3 regions of the Nocardioides ureilyticus genome follow, and region 2 is predicted to be linked to each of the others. Evidence: predicted binding sites of a transcription regulator. Region 2 holds the regulator's gene; each other region holds the start of a gene.
The links. The regulator HrcA, encoded in region 2, represses chaperone genes, less so after heat shock. The targets are predictions, from matches to a motif close to TTGGCACTCGNNNNNNNCGAGTGCCAA.
Positions count from the first base shown of each region.

Region 1: groL (chaperonin GroEL) is a predicted target of HrcA. The motif match lies at 2,181-2,207, and genes of this name have one in related genera.
Region 3: groES (co-chaperone GroES) is a predicted target of HrcA. The motif match lies at 2,802-2,828, and genes of this name have one in related genera.

Region 1 is NZ_JBNCOG010000026.1:27,047-31,253, reverse strand. Features, by position in the region: gene ACSMHG_RS14460 (hypothetical protein) at 1-758, shown strand, start outside; gene ACSMHG_RS14455 (NUDIX hydrolase) at 755-1,282, shown strand; gene ACSMHG_RS14450 (ATP-grasp domain-containing protein) at 1,286-2,140, shown strand; gene groL (chaperonin GroEL) at 2,334-3,962, shown strand; gene ACSMHG_RS14440 (RNA polymerase sigma factor) at 4,059-4,207, shown strand, end outside.
Region 2 is NZ_JBNCOG010000050.1:8,451-12,657, reverse strand. Features, by position in the region: gene ACSMHG_RS18555 (MBL fold metallo-hydrolase) at 1-651, opposite strand, end outside; gene ACSMHG_RS18550 (hypothetical protein) at 680-1,399, opposite strand; gene hrcA (heat-inducible transcriptional repressor HrcA) at 1,568-2,602, shown strand; gene dnaJ (molecular chaperone DnaJ) at 2,691-3,860, shown strand; gene ACSMHG_RS18535 (16S rRNA (uracil(1498)-N(3))-methyltransferase) at 3,867-4,207, shown strand, end outside.
Region 3 is NZ_JBNCOG010000031.1:22,846-27,052, reverse strand. Features, by position in the region: gene ACSMHG_RS15630 (GNAT family N-acetyltransferase) at 1-394, opposite strand, end outside; gene groL (chaperonin GroEL) at 618-2,243, opposite strand; gene groES (co-chaperone GroES) at 2,335-2,631, opposite strand; gene ACSMHG_RS15615 (class I SAM-dependent methyltransferase) at 2,855-4,030, shown strand; gene ACSMHG_RS15610 (MBL fold metallo-hydrolase) at 4,132-4,207, opposite strand, start outside.

The DNA of each region.
Region 1 (4,207 bases), on a different contig from region 2:
GAGCGCTGGAGGCGCAGGTCGGCAACCACCTGTGGCCGCAGGACGTCGACGCGTCGGTGCTCGGCGCTCACCGGGAGCCGTCGATGGATCCGGTGCCGGTGGATGGTCTGTCGCGCTCCGCGGTGTGGGACGGTCTTGTCGCGCGGGCCGAGCACGGGGTGATCACGCCCGAGCAGGCCACCGCCCTGCGGGCGTGGTGGAACGAGCCCTACCTGCAGATGGTGGCTCGCACCAACCACGCGTCGTGGCTCTCGTTCAGTGGCATCGATGCTGGTGCGCATGCCGGTGGCGAACGAGGGCCGGGCTCGCAGAAGAGGCGGCCCGTCCCCGGCGCGCAGCCGTTGCACCGGAAGCCGCCGGCCACCCTCGCTGTGAGGGGAAGCCTGCTCGACGACCTGGCTGCGATGCCGACCTCCGTCTACGAGGCGGGCGCTCACCGGGCCCGCGCGGCTCGACAAGCGTGGCGCGACCGACCGGACCGGCGGACGCTGGCCGACCTGACCTACGCGATGTCAACCGTCGTCGCGCAACCGACCCCCCGTCCCCGGGTCATGGTCTGGGCTGGGGTCCGTCTCACCGTGGTCCTCTTGCTCGCCCTCTACATCGCTGTCGCGGACGTGGTGGGCGCGCGCGATCGAATCGTCACGATGACCGTGGCTGCAGCAGCGTTCTTCTCGACCGTCCCGTGGGCGGACCTGGAGCGGCTGCGGTCGGCGCGGGTCGGCCGGCTCCGCGGCTTAATGCAGGTGACGACGTGAGCGGCGATGGCTGGGTGACCGTGTGGGGGACGACCGAGCCGCCGATCCGGGTCGAGCGCGCGACTGGGCCCACCGGCCTGGAGCTGCACCGGGTCGTGGTCGGCAACGCCTTGCCCGGAGCGGTCGTGCTCGCCGAGCGCGACGACGAAGTGCTGCTCGTGAGCCAGTACCGGCCCGCGATCGGGAGGCGCTGTTGGGAGCTGCCACGCGGGTTCGCCGACCACTCGGATGGTGGCGACCCGCTCGTGGCGGCGGCACGCGAGCTCTTCGAGGAGACCGGTCTCGTCCTGGAGGGCAGTCGGTCGATCGGTTCCGTCTATCCCGACACGGGGCTCCTCGCCGGGGCGGTCGCGATCGTCGCGGGGACAGTTGCCCACGACGACGACCCCGGCGATCCAGGCACCGATGGTGAGGTCGACGAGGTCAGGTGGGTCGACCGGCACCGCTTCCGCTCGATGGTCGAGTCTGGCGAGATCTGCGACGGCATCAGCCTTGGTGCGGCGCTCGTCGGCCGCTGGTGCTAGCGGATGACCCGGGTACTGCTGGCCACCTTCTGCCTGCTCCCGGACGGTGAGGCCGGCGGCGAGCTGCTCCTCGCCGCGCTGGCCGAGCGGGGCGTCGAGGCGCGCTGGGCGGTCTGGGACGACCCGGCCGTGGACTGGGCCTCCGCCGACCTGGTCGCGGTGCGCTCGACCTGGGACTACCACCGCCGTTGTGCTGAGTTCCTGGCGTGGGCGCGCTCGGTCGAGCGGTCGACCCGGCTGCTCAACGGGGCCGACGCCTTCGCGTGGAACGCCGACAAGGCCTACCTGCTCGACCTGGGCGGCGTCGCGACCGTGCCGACCTCGCTGGTCGAGGACCCGGTGCTGGTGCCCACGCTGGCCGCCGCCCTCGAGCGCTGGGGGACCGTGGTCGTGAAGCCGCGGACCGGTGCCGGCGGGGTCGGGGTCGTCGTCGCCGACCGGGTCGACGACCCGCGGCTGGAGGGCCTGGTCGCCGGTCCCTGGGTGGCGCAGCCGCTGGTGGAGTCGGTGCGGACGGCGGGGGAGAGCTCGGTGCACGTGCTCGGCGGCGTGCCGGTCAGCCAGGTGGACAAGCGCCCGGCCGGCGGGGAGATCCGGGTCCACGAGCTGTACGGCGGCCACGCGGCGCCGGCCCCGCTCGACCCGGCCCGCGCCGAGGTCGCCCGGGCGGCGGTCGCAGCCGCGGCCGCGCGGCTCGGTGCGGCTCCGTCGTACGCGCGGGTGGACCTGGTGGAGCTGGCCGGCGCGTGGGTGGTCAGCGAGCTCGAGCTGATCGAGCCGGGGCTCTACCTCGACGTCGTCCCCGGGCTCGCGGGGCGTTTCGCCGACCTGGTCGTCGCGGAGCTCGACCGGCTGTGAGGCGTCTTGCACTCGACGGGTGCGAGTGCTAAACATGGCATTGGCACTCTTACCATGAGAGTGACAAACCGGAGCGGTGTCAGCTGAGGTTCGTTCGCGCCGGCGAGAAAGGGTTCGCCGGGTCTGCAGGACCGTCCGTCGCGGGCAGCCCATCGAGCCGGATCCGCAACTTCCAGCGTGAGGAATCGCAGGAATGCCCAAGCTGATTGCTTTCAACGAGGAGGCCCGGCGCGGCCTCGAGCGTGGCATGAACACGCTCGCCGACGCCGTCAAGGTCACGCTCGGTCCGAAGGGCCGCAACGTCGTCCTCGAGAAGAAGTGGGGCGCGCCCACCATCACCAACGATGGTGTGAGCATCGCCAAGGAGATCGAGCTCGAGGACCCCTACGAGAAGATCGGCGCCGAGCTGGTCAAGGAGGTCGCCAAGAAGACCGACGACGTCGCCGGTGACGGCACGACGACGGCGACCGTCCTGGCCCAGGCGATGGTGCGCGAGGGTCTGCGCAACGTGGCGGCCGGCGCGAACCCGATGGGTCTCAAGCGCGGCATCGAGGCGGCTGTCGAGGCCGTCTCCGAGCAGCTGCTGAACATGGCCAAGGACGTCGAGACCAAGGAGCAGATCGCCTCCACGGCCTCGATCTCCGCCGCTGACACCACCGTCGGCGAGATCATCGCCGAGGCGATGGACAAGGTCGGCAAGGAAGGCGTCATCACCGTCGAGGAGTCGAACACCTTCGGGCTCGACCTCGAGCTCACCGAGGGCATGCGCTTCGACAAGGGCTACATCTCGGCGTACTTCGTCACCGACCCCGAGCGGATGGAGACGGTCCTCGAGGACCCCTACATCCTCATCGCCAACTCCAAGGTCTCGAACGTCAAGGACCTGCTGCCGCTGCTCGAGAAGGTCATGCAGTCCGGCAAGCCGCTCGTCATCCTCGCCGAGGACGTCGACGGCGAGGCGCTCTCGACCCTGGTCGTGAACAAGATCCGCGGCACCTTCAAGTCCGTCGCGGTCAAGGCGCCGGGCTTCGGTGACCGCCGCAAGGCCATGCTGCAGGACATCGCGATCCTGACCGGCGGCCAGGTCATCTCCGAGGAGGTCGGCCTGAAGCTGGAGAACGCCGGCATCGAGCTGCTCGGCCAGGCCCGCAAGGTCGTCATCACCAAGGACGAGACCACCATCGTCGAGGGCTCGGGCGACGCCGACCAGATCGCCGGTCGGGTCAACCAGATCCGCGCCGAGATCGAGAAGTCGGACTCCGACTACGACCGCGAGAAGCTGCAGGAGCGCCTGGCCAAGCTGGCCGGCGGCGTCGCGGTGATCAAGGTCGGCGCGGCCACCGAGGTCGAGCTCAAGGAGCGCAAGCACCGCATCGAGGACGCCGTCCGCAACGCGAAGGCGGCCGTCGAGGAGGGCATCGTCGCCGGCGGCGGCGTGGCCCTGGTGCAGGCCGCGGCCACCGCGTTCGACAAGCTGGACCTGTCGGGCGACGAGGCCGTCGGCGCCAACATCGTCCGCTTCGCCACCGAGGCCCCGCTCAAGCAGATCGCGATCAACGCCGGTCTCGAGGGCGGCGTCGTGGCGGAGAAGGTCCGCAACCTGGAGGCCGGTCACGGCCTCAACGCGGCCACCGGCGAGTACGTCGACATGCTCGCCGAGGGCATCATCGACCCGGCCAAGGTGACCCGCTCGGCGCTGCAGAACGCCGCGTCGATCGCCGCGCTGTTCCTCACCACCGAGGCCGTCGTGGCCGACAAGCCGGAGAAGGCCGCCCCCATGGGTGGCGACCCGTCCGGCGGCATGGGCGGCATGGACTTCTGAGTCCTGCCGACTCCTGACCCGCACCACCAGCAGGGCCCCGCTCCGGCGGGGCCCTGCTGCCGTTCCCGGGCACGGCGGCCGTGCGAGGCTGGGACCGTGGATGCCGAGAGCCGCCGGACCAGGTTCGAGGCGCTGGCGCCCGGTCTGGTCGACCCGCTGCGGCGCTACCTCGCCCGGCGGACCGACGCGGCCACGGCCGACGACGTCCTCTCCGAGACGCTGCTCGTCTGCTGGCGACGGGTCGA
Region 2 (4,207 bases):
CCCCGGTACGACGACGGTGGCGGACGTCGTCACGCCGAGCACGATGTCGAGGGCGAGCGGCCAGTCCATCGGCCAGCTGTCCTCCCCGAACGACGGGGGCCCGGACTCCTCGACGAGGTCGCCGGCCACCAGCACGTCGGCGTCGGGCACGCGCAGCACCAGGTCGCCCGCCGTGTGTCCGCGGCCCGGGTGGAGCAGCTCGAGCGCGCGGTCGCCGAGGTCGAGCACCCGCGCGGAGGAGAAGGTCTGGTCGGGCAGCACCACCCGGGTGGCCAGCACGTCGGCCCGGTGCGGGTCGGCCCGGTCGTCGGCGTACCGCTGCTGCGCGGCGTCCGCGCCCTCCGCCAGCTCCCGGCGGGCGTCCTCGTGGGCGTGGACCGGCACGGCGGGCCACGCCTCGCGGAAGGCCTCGTTGCCGAAGGTGTGGTCGACGTGCCAGTGCGTGTTCACCACGGCGACCACGTCCCCCGTGGCGCCGGCCGCGCTGCCCGCGAGCCGGCGGACCTCGTCGACCAGCGCACGGCCGGCCCGGGTGGAGCCGTGGGTGTCGACGACGGCCAGGCCGCGCTCGCCGCCGACGACGGTCACGTTGACGTCGAACCACGGCAGCCGCGCGAGCCACACGCGGTCAGCGATCTCGGTGAAGGTCACCCGGCCACCCTAGGAGGGTGGCGGACGCTCAGGCGTGGAGCTGTCGCCGCAGCATGTCGCCGAGCTCCGCGGTGGTGCGCGCAGCGCGCGGGAAGCCGAGGACCGCCCGCTCGGCGCCCTCCGGCGTCACCCACTGCAGCTCCACCCCGCTGGGCCGGAGGTCGGCGAGGGCGACCCCGAGGACGTCGGCGACCCGGGTGCCGGTCATCGTGGCCACGCCGAGGCGCAGCTCGGCCTGGTGGTGGTGGTTGGCGTGCTCGACCGACCGCTGCAGGAAGCCGCGGTTGAGCTGGTGCTCGGGGGAGAGGAAGTCACGGACGGGCACCCGCAGGTGTGCGTCGTCGCCGATGCGCGAGAGCGTCACCACCTCGGGGACCAGGGCGACGACCTCGCAGGGCTCGCCGCAGCACTCGCACTCCTCGCGGCCGCGTACGACGAGGGGGCCGGCGAGCGTGAGCACCGCCTCGCGGTCGGGCGAGCCCGCCCGGCCGAGCCCGCTCGTGACCTCGACCAGGCCGCGCCCGCCGTCGGCGGCGGCGCCGGCCAGCCTGGCCCCGGGTGCGCAGGAGAAGACCGGCTCGCCCGACCGGTCCTGCAGTCCGGTGGTCTCGGCCTCCGGCCCCTCGAGGGCGTGGGGGACCCCGTCCACCGCGAGCGTCACCGATCGCGGGCAGGCCAGGATGCTCCGCGCGGCCGCGGCCAGGCCGCGGTGGTCGCGCCGGGTGGTGTCGTGGCGGAGGAGGGTCACGCGAGGGTCCTCTCGTGCGGAGCGGTGAAGATTAGGTATGCCTAACCTTAGACACACTTCGGTCGCCGGCCAAGCCCCGGGTCCGGCACGCGAGACCGGCGGCGGCTCCGGACGCGCGCTACAGTTGGCACTCCGTCGGGACGAGTGCCAGAGGCGTCAGGAGGCGACGTGCAGGAGGACCGCAGGCTCGCCGTGCTGCGGGCCATCGTGGAGGACTACGTGGCGACCGAGGAGCCGGTCGGCTCCAAGGCCCTCGTCGAGCGCCACGGGCTCGGCGTCTCCCCGGCCACCGTCCGCAACGACATGGCCGTCCTCGAGGACGAGGGCTACATCACCCAGCCGCACACCAGTGCCGGACGGGTGCCGACCGACAAGGGCTACCGGCTCTTCGTCGACCGGTTGAGCACGGTCAAGCCGATGACGTCCGCCGAGCGGCGCGCGATCTCCTCGTTCCTCGACGGTGCCGTCGACCTCGACGACGTCGTGTCGCGCTCGGTGCGGTTGCTCTCCCAGCTGACCCGACAGGTCGCCGTCGTGCAGTACCCAACCCTCTCGCGGTCGACGGTGCGCCACGTCGAGCTCGTCGCCCTGGCGCCGAACCGCCTGCTCGTGGTCCTGATCCTCAGCACCGGCCGGGTGGAGCAGCGCCTGGTCGACCTGCCGGTCGAGGTCTCCGAGGACGCCCTGGCCGAGCTCCGGTCGCGGATCAACCGTGCGGCGACGGGCGAGGTGATCGCCGACGCCGTCACCCGGCTCCGCGAGGCCGTCCCCGAGGTGCCGGACGCGGGCGCCGACCAGGACCAGGGGGTCACCCGGGCGGTCGTCGACACGCTCGCCGAGGCCATGGTCGACCACCGCTCCGACGAGCGGATCGCCGTCGGCGGCGCCGCGAACCTCGCCCGCTACGGCGACTCGTTCGACTCCGCCGTACGCCCGCTGCTCGAGGCGCTGGAGGAGCACGTCGTGCTGCTCAAGCTCCTCGGCGAGGCGACCGACGGCGGGGCGGTCACCGTGCGGATCGGCGCCGAGGGGCCTTATGAGCAGCTGGCCTCCACGAGCGTGGTCGCCACCGGCTACGGCCCCCGCGACGAGGCCCTCGCCACGCTCGGCATCGTCGGCCCGACCCGCATGGACTACCCGGGCACGATGTCCGCGGTGCGCGCGGTCGCCCGCTACGTCTCCCGGATCCTCGACGAGGGCTGACCGCCCCACACCGTCGGCCACACCGTCAGCCACACCGTCAGCCACACCCGCCAGCCACACGCCCCGCCAGTACCGAAGGACAGCCACGTTGAGCCAGGACCTGTACGACCTCCTCGGTGTCGACCGCGACGCGGACGCCGACGCCCTCAAGAAGGCCTACCGCCGGCTCGCTCGCCAGTACCACCCCGACGTCAACCCCGAGCCCGAGGCGCAGGACCGGTTCAAGGAGGTCACCCGCGCCTACGAGGTGCTGTCCGACCCGCAGAAGCGCGCGGCGTACGACCGCGGCGGTGACCCGTTCGCTGGTGGCGCCGCGGGCTTCGGCCAGGGGGCGGGCTTCTCGTTCACCGACATCATGGACGCCTTCTTCGGCGGCCAGCCCGGCGCCGCGGGCGGCCGCGGCCCGCGCTCGCGCGTGCGCCGCGGGCAGGACGCGCTGATCCGGCTCGAGGTGGAGCTCGCCGAGGCCGCCTTCGGGATCACCCGCGAGATCAAGGTCGACACCGCCGTGCAGTGCACCGCCTGCGGTGGCGACGGTGCCGCGCCGGGCAGCCACCCGGTGCCCTGCGAGACCTGCCGGGGGCAGGGCGAGGTCGCGCAGGTCCAGCGGTCGTTCCTCGGGGAGATCCGCACGCTGCGGCCGTGCGCGGCCTGCCGCGGCTTCGGCTCGATCATCCCGGAGCCGTGCCGTGAGTGCTCCGGCGACGGACGGGTCCGTTCGCGGCGCAACCTGACCGTCAAGATCCCCGCCGGTGTGGACACGGGCACTCGCGTCCAGCTCCCCGAGCAGGGCGAGGTCGGGCCGGGAGGCGGGCCGGCCGGGGACCTGTACGTCGAGATCCACGTCGCACAGCACCCGGTCTTCGTCCGCAACGGCGACGACCTGCACTGCACGGTCACGGTGCCGATGACGGCCGCCGCGCTCGGCACGTCGCTGACCCTGCCGACGCTCGAGGCCGACGTCGAGCAGGGTGGCGAGTCCGGGGTCGAGACGGAGTTCGAGCTGGACATCCCGGCGGGGACGCAGTCCGGCACCGAGCGGGTCCTCCGCGGCCGGGGAGTCCCAGGCCTCCGGGGCGGCCGGGGCGACCTGGTGGTCACGGTCGCCGTGGAGACCCCGCAGCGGCTCGATGCCCGCCAGGAGGAGCTGCTGCGCGAGCTGGCCGCGATCCGCGGCGAGGAGACGCCGACCGGTCAGGTGAAGCCGGGTGCCAAGTCGGTGTTCGGCCGCCTCCGCGACGCCTTCAACACGCACTGACGACCGATGTCCCTGCCGGTCCACGTCGTCCCGTCGCTCGCCGGCGTCGGGGTCGGCGCGGTCGTGGCCGTGGAGGGTGACGAGGCGCACCACGCGGTCGCGGTGCGACGGTTGCGGGTGGGTGAGCCCCTCGTGCTCACCGACGGTGCCGGCACGGCGGTGACCGGTGAGGTCGCGGCCACGGGCAAGCGGACCCTCGACGTGCGCGTCGCCGACGTACGCCGCGAGGACGCGCCGCCGGAGCCGTCGATCACGGTCGTCCAGGCGCTGCCCAAGGGCGACCGCGGGGAGCTCGCGGTCGAGGTGCTGACCGAGGTCGGCGTCGGTCGGATCGTGCCGTGGGCGGC
Region 3 (4,207 bases), on a different contig from region 2:
CGACCGTCATCTCCATGACGTCCTGCGGCGGACCGCCGGGGTCGGTCGGGTCGGCCTCGGCGTCGAAGAGCCGCGCCACCACCTCGGGGAACGACGCCGGCCGGGTGAGGATGGCGCGGGCGGCCTGGACGTAGCGCGTGGGCTGGTCGGCCAGCGCCTCCTCCGTGCACGGCGCGACGACGACCGAGCGGCCCCCCGCGCCCTCCACCAGGTGCCGCACCTCGGCCGGGCCCCAGCCCTCGGGCGTCCGGAGCACGAGCTCGTCGGTCACGCCGTCCACCCCCGGGAAGATCTGCATCGCCAGGATGTTGACCCCCGCCCGGCCGCAGTGGTCCGCCAGCATCGCCAGCGAGCCGGGTCGGTCGGGAAGGGTCGTCCGCAGTCGCCACCACATGCCCCGAAGTCTCGGCGACCCGGGTTGCCCGTCCGGGTCGGTGGTGTTTCGGGGGCGTCAACATCCGCGTGGAAAGCCCCGGGTACGCCGACGGCGCCGGCCCCCGTACGGGGACCGGCGCCGGGTCTCGACACGCAGTCGGGCCTTCGCGGGCTCAGGCCCGCGCTCGCTCGACCTTCGTGACCACACGCCCGGTCCTCGTTCCTCGGACCGGGCTGGTCACTCAGTGGCCGTGGCCGTGCCCGTGGCCGGCGGCGGCCGCGGACTCGTCCTCCTCCTCGGGCTTCTCGACGACCAGCGTCTCGGTCGTCAGCAGCATCGCGGCGATCGAGGTGGCGTTGACGAGCGCCGAGCGGGTGACCTTGACCGGGTCCAGGACGCCCTGGGCGACCAGGTCGCCGTACTCGCCGGTGGCCGCGTTGTAGCCGTTGCCGACGCCGAGCTCGCGGACCTTGGTGGTCACGACGTAGCCGTTCTCGCCGCCGTTCTCCGCGATCCAGCGCAGCGGCTCGTCGGCGGACTTGCGGACGACGCGGACGCCGACCGCCTCGTCGCCGGTGAGGCCGAGGTTGTCCTCCAGGACGGAGACGGCGTGGATGAGGGCCGAACCACCGCCGGGCACGATGCCCTCCTCGATCGCGGCACGCGTCGCGGAGACGGCGTCCTCGATGCGGTGCTTCTTCTCCTTCAGCTCCACCTCGGTGGCGGCGCCGACCTTGATCACGCAGACACCGCCGGCGAGCTTCGCGAGGCGCTCCTGGAGCTTCTCGCGATCCCAGTCGGAGTCGGTGTTCTCGATCTCGGCCTTGATCTGGTTGACGCGGCCCTCGACCTCGGCGGCGTCACCGGCGCCGTCGACGATCGTGGTCTCGTCCTTGGTGACCACGACGCGGCGGGCCTGCCCGAGCACCTCGAGGCCGACCTGGTCGAGCTTGAGACCGACCTCGGGGGCGACGACCTGGCCGCCGGTGAGGGTCGCGATGTCCTGCATCATCGCCTTGCGGCGGTCGCCGAAGGCCGGGGCCTTGACCGCGACGGCGTTGAACGTGCCGCGGATCTTGTTCACCACCAGGGTCGAGAGGGCCTCGCCCTCCACGTCCTCGGCGAGGATGAACAGCGGCTTGCCGGACTGGATGACCTTCTCCAGCAGCGGGAGCAGCTCGGCGACGGCCGAGATCTTGCCCTGGTGCAGCAGGATGTAGGGGTCGTCGAGGACGGCCTCCATCCGCTCGGGGTCGGTGACGAAGTACTGGCTGATGTAGCCCTTGTCGAACTGCATGCCCTCGGTGAAGTCGAGCTCGGTGCCCATGGTGTTGGACTCCTCGACGGTGATGACACCGTCCTTGCCGACCTTGTCGAAGGCCTGCGCGAGCAGGTCGCCGATGTGGCTGTCGCGCGAGGAGATCGTGGCGACCGACGCCATGTCCTCGCGGGTCTCGACCTCGCGGGCGGCGTCGCGCAGCGCGTTGCCGACCGCCTCCGCGGCGGCGTCCATGCCGCGCTTGAGGCCCATCGGGTTCGCGCCGGCGGCGACCGCCTTGAGACCCTCGTGGACCATCGCCTGGGCCAGGACGGTGGCGGTGGTGGTGCCGTCACCCGCGATGTCGTTGGTCTTGGTGGCGACCTCCTTGGTCAGCTGCGCACCGAGGTTCTCGAACGGGTCGTCCAGCTCGATCTCACGCGCGACGGTGACACCGTCGTTGGTGATGGTCGGGGCGCCCCACTTCTTGTCGAGGACGACGTAGCGGCCCTTGGGGCCGAGCGTCACCTTGACGGCGTTGGCGAGCGCGTCGACGCCGCGCTCGAGCGCGCGACGGGCGGACTCGTCGAACTCCAGGATCTTGGGCATGACTCTCCTAGCAGGGTGGTGCGGAAAGAGGACCGGGTCGTGTGCCGTCGGACGCGCGGGAGCACGTCGTCAGGCACACGACCCGGGGAGATCAGGAAACGATGGCCAGCACGTCGCGGGCGGAGAGGATCAGGAACTCCTCGCCGGAGTACTTGACCTCGGTGCCGCCGTACTTGCTGTAGATGACCTTGTCGCCCACGGAGATGTCCATGGGGACGCGCTCGTCACCGTCGTCGTTGAAGCGGCCGGGGCCGACGGCCACGACCTCGCCCTCCTGCGGCTTCTCCTTGGCGGTGTCCGGGATGACCAGGCCCGAGGCCGTGGTCTGCTCCGCGTCGAGGGGCTTGACGACGATGCGGTCCTCGAGGGGCTTGATGTTGACCGACACGATGTCGACCTCCACTTTCACACTCAGTTGAACAGGCTTGGGTTGAACAGGCTGGGTTGAACAAGCGGGTGGTGCACGTCTGGTGCCTGCGGGCCCGGGCACGCCGTCGCGGGGGTCGCACACGGTTCGCAAGCGCTGGCACACTCGGGAGGAGAGTGCCAGAACAGAAACTAGCACTCACCACGGAGGAGTGCCAGAGAGGCCGGCCTGACAGGATCCTCGGGTGGAACTCGACGCCTTCCGGTGGTTGCTCACCGAGCCCGGCCAGGCGCTGCTGGCCCGCGCCGAGGAGGTCGCCGACGGCGACCCGCTCGCCGTCCAGGGCGCGCTGCGTCGCGACGCGTCGGCCGAGCACGTCGCCGCCGCGTTGACCCAGGCCCGCCTGCGTCGGCACGCCGCCACCAAGTTCGGCGACCTCGCGGCGCGGATGTACTTCACCGCCGACGGGCTCGAGCAGGCCACCCGCCTGCCTGTCGCCACCCACCGCGCCGCCCGGCTCGCGGCGTACGACGCCCGGACGGTCATCGACCTGGGGTGCGGCATCGGCGGGGATCTCCTCGCCGCGGCCCGCGCCGGCCTGACCTGCGCCGGCGTCGACCTCGACCCGGTCCGGGTCGCCGTCGCCGAGGCGAACCTGGCCGCGCTCGACCTGCCGGGCGCGGTCATGGTCGCCGACGCCACGACCGTCGACCCGGCACCCTTCGACGTCGCCTTCGCCGACCCCGCGCGGCGCACCGGTCGGGGCCGCACCTTCGACGTCGAGGACTGGACGCCACCGTGGGCCTTCGTCGAGCGGCTGCTGCGGCGCGACGCCTGCGTCAAGGTGGCACCGGGGATCCCCCACGACCTGGTGCCGCCGGGTGTCGAGGCGGAGTGGGTGAGCGACCGCGGCGAGGTCAAGGAGGCCGCCCTGTGGTCCGGCGGCCTCGCGACGACGGCCCGGCGCGCCACCGTGATCCGCGACGGCGGGCTGGTCACGCTGACCGACGAGGACGCGCCGCCCCTCGGCGAGGCCGGCGTGGCGGTGCGTGCCGTGGGGCGCTACCTCTACGAGCCCGACGGCGCGGTGGTGCGCGCCGGCCTGGTGACCGCGGTGGCCGCGGCGGTGACCGGCGGCCTCGTCGACGAGCACATCGCCTACGTCACCAGCGACGAGGCGCGGCCTTCGCCGTTCGCCCGGGGCTACGAGGTGCTCGAGGAGCTGCCGTACCGGGAGAAGGCGCTGCGTGCGGCGCTGCGTGAGCGGGGCGTCGGCCCGCTCACCATCAAGAAGCGGGGCGTCGAGGTCGTCCCCGAGCAGCTGCGCAAGCGCCTCGCGCTCACCGGCCAGGAGGAGGCGACGCTGGTCCTCACCCGCGTCGCCGGCGCCGGCACCGCGCTGCTGGTCCGGCCGCTCTGACCGGATCGGCCGCCTACGCACCGGAGCAGGACCGAGGTCCCCTCTCGGTGGACCCCGGCCCGGCCCGGTACGTCGTGCAGCGGTCGCGCGAACGCCGCGGCTCAGCCGAGGGCGGCCTTCTCGGCGCCGATGGTCGTGTCGTCACCGTGCCCGGTGTGCACCACCGTGTCGTCGGGA